Regions from separate parts of the Priestia sp. USM5 genome, predicted to be linked through region 1. Evidence: riboswitches for the same ligand, from Rfam matches in the RefSeq annotation. Region 1 holds a riboswitch; the other holds the start of a gene.
The links. Region 1 has a riboswitch for glycine ahead of ACWATA_RS22435 (amino acid permease). Riboswitches for the same ligand answer to the same signal wherever they lie in the genome.
Positions count from the first base shown of each region.

Region 1 (4,191 bases):
TTCTTTGTCTATCTCTTGTTCATCATCTGATAAAAAAATAGGATCTTGCTGTACCTCGTCGCCCAAGCTCCAAATATCTTTAATAACGATGTTAATTTGCTCTTTCATTCTCTTGACGGTTTTATCAGTTACCTGTCGATATTGATCTTGAGAAATATTAGGCAGCATCACTCTTGAAACTATAAACATTAGCGTCAGTACGGTACAAATAAGAAGCACATTAATCGTGAAGATTTTCCAAAACGTATGAGATTTAAACCATTTCATGTTTGTTCACCTTAATTCAATGAAGTCTACCTCCATTGTACTGCAAAATGAAAACTTTTCCATGTAAATGATAGAATTCCACCTTTAGACATAGAAGAAAAGCATTTGGTTCTACATTACTATCAGAAAACTATGAGCTTTTTCACTGTATTTTCTGCTAAAACTTTTTTAGGGTTCTTATATAAACTTTGCTTACTGCATTTTCTTCATACAGTAGAAATCAATTATTTATCTTCCAATAAAAAGACCCCATCACGAAATGATGAGGTCACCCATTTACTATTTCTTCTTCCTTCTAGCCCCGTAAAAACCAAATAAGAGAATAAACCAAACGGGTGTCAACAATAAGGCTGGGCGCGTCGCATCAGAAAACAGCATAATAATAAGAATCACTGCAAACAACGCTAGCACAACATAGTTTATAAATGGTGTTAACGGTGCTTTGAATGTTGATGCTGCATGCAGCTGTGGACGCGTTTTTTTATATCTTAGATGGCAAATCAAAATGATACTCCACACCCAAATGAAACAAATAGCGCTGATGGTTGTTACGATGCCAAAAGCTTGATCTGGTATCAGTTTGCTTAACAAAGCTCCCGCCGAGATAACCAGCGTAGATACAAACAATCCGTTGCTTGGTACGTGGTTTTTGTTCAGTTTTGCAAACGTAGATGGCCCTTGGTCATTTTTACTTAAGTTATATAAGATACGGCTTGTTGAAAACATTCCGCTATTACAAGCAGAAGCGGCTGAAGTTAATACAACAAAATTAATAATTCCAGCAGCAAGCGGAATTCCGACTAAACTAAAGGTTTTAACAAATGGGCTTTCTGCTGCATTCAATTCCATCCACGGGTTAATAAATAAAAGGACGATAAGCGCTCCAACATAGAAAAATAAGATTCGCAGCGGAATTTTATTAATGGCCGATGGAATATTTTTTTGGGGATTTGATGTTTCCGCTGCCGATACCCCTACCAATTCAACCCCGACGTATGCGAAAATAACCATTTGGAATGAAAGTAAGAAACCTGAAACACCGTTTGGAAACAGTCCTCCATGATTCCAAAGATTTTGAACCGTAACGGATCCTGCATCTGTTTTAAATCCGATTACCAGTAAAATAACGCCAATAACAATTAACGCAAGAATCGTAATAACCTTTATTAAAGCAAACCAAAACTCTAATTCTCCAAATAATTTTACGGTTAATAAGTTAAGTCCTAATAAAATGATTACACAAATAAGTGCAGGAATCCACTGAGGAATATTGAACCAATATTTCACATATACGCCAACGGCAATCACATCAGCCATAGCTGTCATGATCCAGCAAAACCAGTACGTCCACCCTGTGACAAATGAAGCCCATGGTCCAAGATACTCTTCAGCAATATCTGTTAACGATTGATAACCTGCTTTAGACAGCAGTAGTTCTCCTAGCGCTCTCATCACAAAGAAAAGCGCAATACCCACAATTAAATAAGCAAAGATGATAGAGGGACCTGCAAGCTGTATGGCTTTACCAGAACCTAAAAATAATCCCGTCCCAATGGTTCCTCCAATCGCGATTAGCTGAACATGACGATTGGATAAATCCCTCTTTAATTCTCGTTGTTCCAACTCTAACTCCTCCTAACAATAAAACCTTTGATGCGATCGTGCGGACTACAAAATAAAGTCCAATAAAAAAAGAGATTGGATGCGCTCCAATCTCATGGTCATAAGAATAACAAATATTATGGTACATGCTACCAATTAGTAACATACCAAATAAATATCCGGTACTCTTCTGTCCTTTTGCCTGAGATTGTGAACCCTTCGGCGTCGCGAAACTATCGCGATCTCTCCAGAAGCTGCTCCTGCTATAGTGTGATCCATAGCAATCATAGCTTTCTACGTATTAAATTTTTCGATTAAGATAATGACTGTCGAATAGTTGTTTATTCTAATACCAGTTGGATGCTTTGTCAACAAGAAAGATGACTTTCATTTATTTACCTTCTTCGAAAGAAGGTAATGAAACAGGTTCAATCGTCAACTTAGTATCCTTTTCTACATGCTACCTGAGTCCCTGCGGAAACCTAAATACGTTAAATGGATCGTACTTTTTATTTACTCTTTCTAATCTCTCTGCGTTGTCTCCAAAATACTCATACTCGTAGTTTCTAAGGTTGCTGATAGGGAAATTCACATAGGAGCCTTTCGTAATACGTTTAATATATTGAAATCGCTTATACAGCCACTCTCTGTTTGCTCGTGCAAACGCATCGTCTGTCCATACAGATTGAAAGCCCAGGATATATCTAGCGTTTCTGTAAAAGAAGGCCGTTTCTCTGTTACCAACACTGCGAATTTCTCCTCCTAGTGCATAAAAAGAAATCGCGGCGTAAACGGAACCTTCTGCTGGACGCTGTATGAGATCTGCAAGATTTTCAAGCTCGCCAACTGAATAACTTCTTTGCACAAATCTTCCCGTTGACTTAAATTTTTCAGACGGAGGATAGGTTGCTTCTATCTTTTGTACCGCTTCAAGAAAAGATAATGACTCTAGCTCGACTCGGAACCCCTCCACCTCTGCAAAAGGCTGCAAGATCTTTCGAGCTCTTTCTGGAGATCCGTAAAAGAAGCCGTTCGCAAATATGCCCAATCCTTCTCCTTCTGCATTATAAAAACTGGCAACTAGCGTCATACGTTTTTCCAATTCAGGCAGCCAGCTTTGCCATATATTCATCACTTGTACCTGTTTTTCTCTTGTAGTACCTACATAAAAGAAGCGAACAAGCGTCACAGAGCTGTTCGTCGGTTTTGGAAGCTGAAACGTCATGCTTGCCACAACGCCAAAATTACCGCCACCAGAACCTCGGCATGCCCAAAAAAGATCCGCGTTACACGATTGGTTTGCTTTAATAATCTTTCCTTCATAATTGACCAACTCTAGCTCTATCAAGCTGTCACAGCCTAATCCGTAAAGTCTGCTCGAAAGCCCCCAGCCTCCTCCGAGCGTAAAGCCAGACACCCCAACAGTCGGACACGTTCCTCCTGGAAACACATATCCGTTCGAACCGATAAAATCATACACTTCCGTATTCTTTGCTCCTCCCTCCATCTTTAAGATGTTCCGTTTCCTATCCAATTTCAACCCGTTTAACCGACTGATATCAATGACTAATACACAGTCACCCGTAGAATACCCTTCATAATGATGACCGCCAGATCGAATGCGAATGTCTACACGATGCTTGCGCGCCCATTGAATTGCATTTACAACATCCTGCTTTTTTTCACAGTACACAATCACAAGCGGAAATTTATCAATAGCACGATTCCACTCCTGACGAGCTTCCTCATAAATGGGGTCTTTCGGCGTTACCACTTTACCCGTAAGCCCTTTCAAAAACATTGAGTCCATTTGACCTCTGCCCCTCTGTATATACTTTTTATCAGTTTTATTACTATAGTATTCTTGGAGTGGTTGAGGGTGTGGGTTTTCAAGACTAGATTGGCGTTTATCATCTCTATAAAAAATGAAATTTCAGTTCATTTACTGAAATATAAGTACTAATAAAACTTCTTTTCGGTGCTCCAATGCTTTCTAAAACCTAACTTTCCAATAATTCAAATTAGATATATTAGAATATTTTTTCTTCCAACAAGAGTCCAATTCAAATAAAAAAAGAGCAGAACCAAATCTGCCCTTTACTCTTCATCTATTTATTTCTTTAACGTCAAACTCACCACATTCTCCACGTGCGCTGTATGAGGGAACATATCAACAGGCTGAATGTAATCAACGTTATAAGCCTTCGACAGCTGCTGCACATCTTTGGCTAATGTGGATGGATTACAAGATACGTAAACCACTTTCTTTGGCTTTACTTGTAAAATTGTTTTTAGAAGCTTGTCATCACAGCCTGTTCGCGG
Region 1 is NZ_JBSGKN010000001.1:4,258,734-4,262,924, forward strand. Features, by position in the region: gene ACWATA_RS22430 (PAS domain-containing sensor histidine kinase) at 1-267, opposite strand, end outside; gene ACWATA_RS22435 (amino acid permease) at 547-1,890, opposite strand; glycine riboswitch at 2,050-2,130, opposite strand; gene ACWATA_RS22440 (FAD-binding oxidoreductase) at 2,330-3,679, opposite strand; gene rlmD (23S rRNA (uracil(1939)-C(5))-methyltransferase RlmD) at 3,982-4,191, opposite strand, start outside.

Region 2 (4,191 bases), 3.8 Mb from region 1:
AACCTAATGATAAAGGATTGCTTGAAACCACAAACATACATTTTTCTTGATGAGTAATTTCTTCAATTTCTTTTAACGGCTCGATTTGTCCGTAGAAATTTGGATACTGGACAATAACAGCTGCCACGTCACTTCCCATCTCTTTTTCTAATGCAATCATATCTGTTACGCCGTCTGCTGCAGGGATTTCTACCACTTCAATGTATTGACCCTTCGCATACGTTTTTAACACATCTTTTGACTCAGGGTGAACGGCCGCAGAGACAAGTACTTTTTTCTTTTTCGTTTGACCCGCACTGAGCATAGCGGCTTCTGCTAAAGCAGTTCCTCCGTCATACATAGAAGAATTGGCCACGTCCATCCCCGTTAACTCACAAATCATTGTTTGAAATTCAAAGATGGCCTGAAGTTCTCCTTGAGAAATTTCCGGTTGATACGGAGTATAGGCCGTATAAAATTCTGAACGAGAAATAACATGATCAACAATAACCGGCATGTAATGATCGTAAACTCCTGCTCCTAAAAAAGAAGCATAGTCTTTTAAATGAGCATTTTTAGCAGCCATATTATTTAATTCTTTTAACAACTGAGGCTCTGAAGCCGCTTTTTTAATATTGTATTCTCCTTGAAAACGAACGCGCTGCGGAATATCTGAAAATAAATCATCAACAGATGAAACACCAATTGCTGCTAACATTTGCTGCTGATCTTGTTCTGTCATTGGTAAATAGCGATGTAACATGTTAAATTCCTCCCCAAAGCTTACTTTGAACGTTTATAAAAAGGTGTTGAAACCACTTTTGCTTTTAAGCGTTTTTTCCGAACCTGCACTTCCACTTCTTGACCAAGCTCTGTATACTCTGCTGATAATAGCGCTAAACCGATGTTTTTCTTTAATGTCGGTGACTGTGTACCTGTTGTCACAAATCCAATTTGTTCTTCATCTGCAAATACTTCGTAACCGTGTCTTGGTATACCTTTATCAATCATTTCAATTCCTACCAGCTTACGAGGTGCCCCGCTTTCACGCTGTTCTTTTAACACTTCTTTTCCAATAAAGCTGTCTTTGTTCGTCTTTACTGCAAATCCAATTCGAGCTTCAATGGGCGTAATATCTTTTGAAAGCTCTTGGCCATATAAAGCCAAAGTAGCTTCAAAACGAAGCGTATCGCGAGCTCCTAGTCCGCAAGGCAACACACCGTCCTCACTTCCTGCTTCTAAAATAGCCGTCCACAAGTGAGAGGCGTCAGCTGAAGAACAATAAATTTCAAAACCATCTTCTCCGGTATATCCAGTACGTGAAACGAGAGCATTTACATTCGCTACTTCTACATCATCAGCAAATGTAAATGGCTTTAATGAAGCTAAATTTTCATTCGTTAACGTTTGTAAAACTTTTTCTGCTAAAGGACCTTGTAATGCTAGCTGCGCAGTTTCATCAGATTGATTAACGAGCGTTACATCTCCTTGTTTGTGAGACACAAGCCACTCATAGTCTTTTTGAATATTAGCAGCGTTTACGACCAGCAAATACTCTTGATCTGCTTTTTTGTAAATCAGCAAATCATCTACCGTGCCTCCGTCTTCATAACACATAGCCGTATACTGCGCTTTTCCATCTACAAGGGTAGAAACGTCATTTGTCATCGTATGCTGAAGAAAAGCTAAGCTATCAGCTCCTGTCACAAGAATTTCTCCCATATGAGAGACATCAAAAAGACCTGCCTTTGTACGTACAGCTTCATGCTCTTCTTTAATAGAAGAAAATTGAACGGGAAGAGCCCATCCTCCAAAATCAATTGTTTTGGCACCATATTTTTGATAGGTATCATAAAGCGGCGTTTTGTGTAATTCTGTTGTCATATTTATGTCCTCCTCTTTTTCACGTGAAACTTTTCATAACGGGGAGTTTTCAAATAGTGTGGGGATCACTATGTATCCAAACAAAAAAGGACAGAAAACCCCCTACTGTATTTAGTAGGAAGTCTCTGTCCTTTTCACCTGAAAGTTTACCTATAAACGAATAGGTTTGCCTCGTGGGTGGTCTATAAACGCATAGACACTCTCCAGAGCTGCGTCAAACAAGAGTCTTTTTGCCTGAGAGATTCACAATTTTATTGCTTGCTCCTTCGGCGCTACATTCAAGTAGTCTCTCCCCGTGTCGTCATTCGCTTCTATAAAGTTGGTAAAGTTGGGCATACTACTGAAAGATGTATCTTTCTTTATTCACACAATCATTTGTAAAGTGCTAATCTATTTTCTTTTTCAAATTTTCTAAATATATTTTTATCCTACCTGATTCTTATCATTTGTTCAATAAAAATTTTTTACAAAGGAGCATTTTTATCATGAAAGTGAAATTAAACATCGATGAAACATGGGAAGCAGCCTTCTCAACTAAATTGGAGCAAGACGGCCCTTGGTCTGCATGGGATTTGTATAAACTTGCCTATGAAATAGAAGACCAAACGCTTATCTCAGAATTTGAAGGGCTACAAAGCCCAAAACATTTAGCCGATTTAACGCCGCTTCCTCATCAACTCGAAGTAGCCAAACAAGTAGTCGAAACAATGAATGGGAAAGCCATTTTAGCAGATGAAGTAGGACTAGGGAAAACGATTGAAGCAGGGTTAATTTTGAAGGAATATATGATTCGCGGGCTTGTTAAAAAAGTTCTCATTTTAGTTCCAGCTTCGCTTGTTTCACAGTGGGCTATGGAATTGAATCAAAAATTTTATATTCCCGCGGTCCCTCAAAGAAAATCATATGTGTGGGATCAGTGTGACATCGTTGTATCTTCAATTGATACAGCAAAACGTTCCCCTCATCGAGAAATTGTGCTAGAACAAGACTACGACCTCATCATCATTGATGAAGCTCATAAACTTAAAAACAACAAAACAAAAAACTATGAATTTGTTCAAAGCCTGAAAAAGAAATTTTGTCTGTTGCTAACCGCAACACCGATTCAAAATCGAATTGAAGAAATTTTCAACTTAGTCTCTCTTTTAAAGCCTGGCCATCTCGGCAATAAAGACTATTTCGAAGAATTATTTTCTGCTAAAAAACGCTCTTTGCAAAACGATGAGCACTTAAAAGAGCTTGTTAACAAAGTTATGATTCGAAATCGCCGCCATGATACTGGTATCGAATGGACGAAGCGAATTGTTCAAACCATTCCTGTTGAATTTTCACCGAAAGAACGCGAGCTATACGATGCGATTACGTCTTTTAAAGGAAACGGACTGCACCCTTCAAGTGCTTTTTCAATTTTAACCCTGCAGCGAGAGGCCTGCAGCAGCCGTGAAGCGGTGTATATGACATTAAAAAACATGCTGGAACGTCAGGAAGATCAAAACAGCGCATTAACGGAACATATGATTACTCCGTTAATGCAACTACTTCAGCAAGTGCCGCAAAATGCAAAAGCAGAAAAAGTTCTGGAGCTCGTTCAAAAAATTGATGACAAAGTTATTATTTTCACTGAGTACAGAGCAACTCAACTGTACTTACAGTGGTATTTAAAACAGCATGGAATTACCTCTGTACCGTTTAGAGGAGGATTTAAGCGAGGTAAAAAAGACTGGATGAAGCAGCTTTTTGAAAGCCACGCGCAAGTATTTATTGCCACTGAAGCGGGCGGAGAAGGAATCAACCTTCAGTTTTGTCATCATATTATTAACTATGATCTACCGTGGAATCCAATGCGTCTAGAACAGCGAATTGGAAGGGTACATCGTTTAGGTCAAAAGCATGATGTTCACATTTACAATTTAGCGATTCAACATACGGTCGAAGAACATATTTTAAAATTGTTATACGAAAAAATAAACCTTTTTGAACGAGTTGTTGGAGAGTTAGATGATATTTTAACAAAGCTTGATTTAAAAAATATCGAAGAGCATATTCAAGATATTTTATTTCATTCACGGAGTGAAGGAGAAATAAAAATCAAAATGGAGAACTTGACGTCTATTATTCAATACGAAGACAGCGAGGAGGATCAGCATGCAGCAAACTGATATTCATCAATTTTTAAAGCGTTACTTTCTAGCTAATAATTGTTCTATTGTCACAGAAACACCATCTTATCTAAAGGTTCAATTAACAATCGAACTTGACAAAGAGTTGATGAATCGTCCATTTTATTGGCATTATGTTGAAAAGACAGGCGGAGAAGCAAATCCTGCT
Region 2 is NZ_JBSGKN010000001.1:413,089-417,279, reverse strand. Features, by position in the region: gene gcvPA (aminomethyl-transferring glycine dehydrogenase subunit GcvPA) at 1-742, opposite strand, end outside; gene gcvT (glycine cleavage system aminomethyltransferase GcvT) at 763-1,863, opposite strand; glycine riboswitch at 2,076-2,168, opposite strand; gene ACWATA_RS02160 (DEAD/DEAH box helicase) at 2,349-4,022, shown strand; gene ACWATA_RS02155 (YqhG family protein) at 4,009-4,191, shown strand, end outside.
Region 2: linked by a shared signal. The riboswitch ahead of gcvT (glycine cleavage system aminomethyltransferase GcvT) and the one ahead of ACWATA_RS22435 (amino acid permease) in region 1 are both predicted to bind glycine.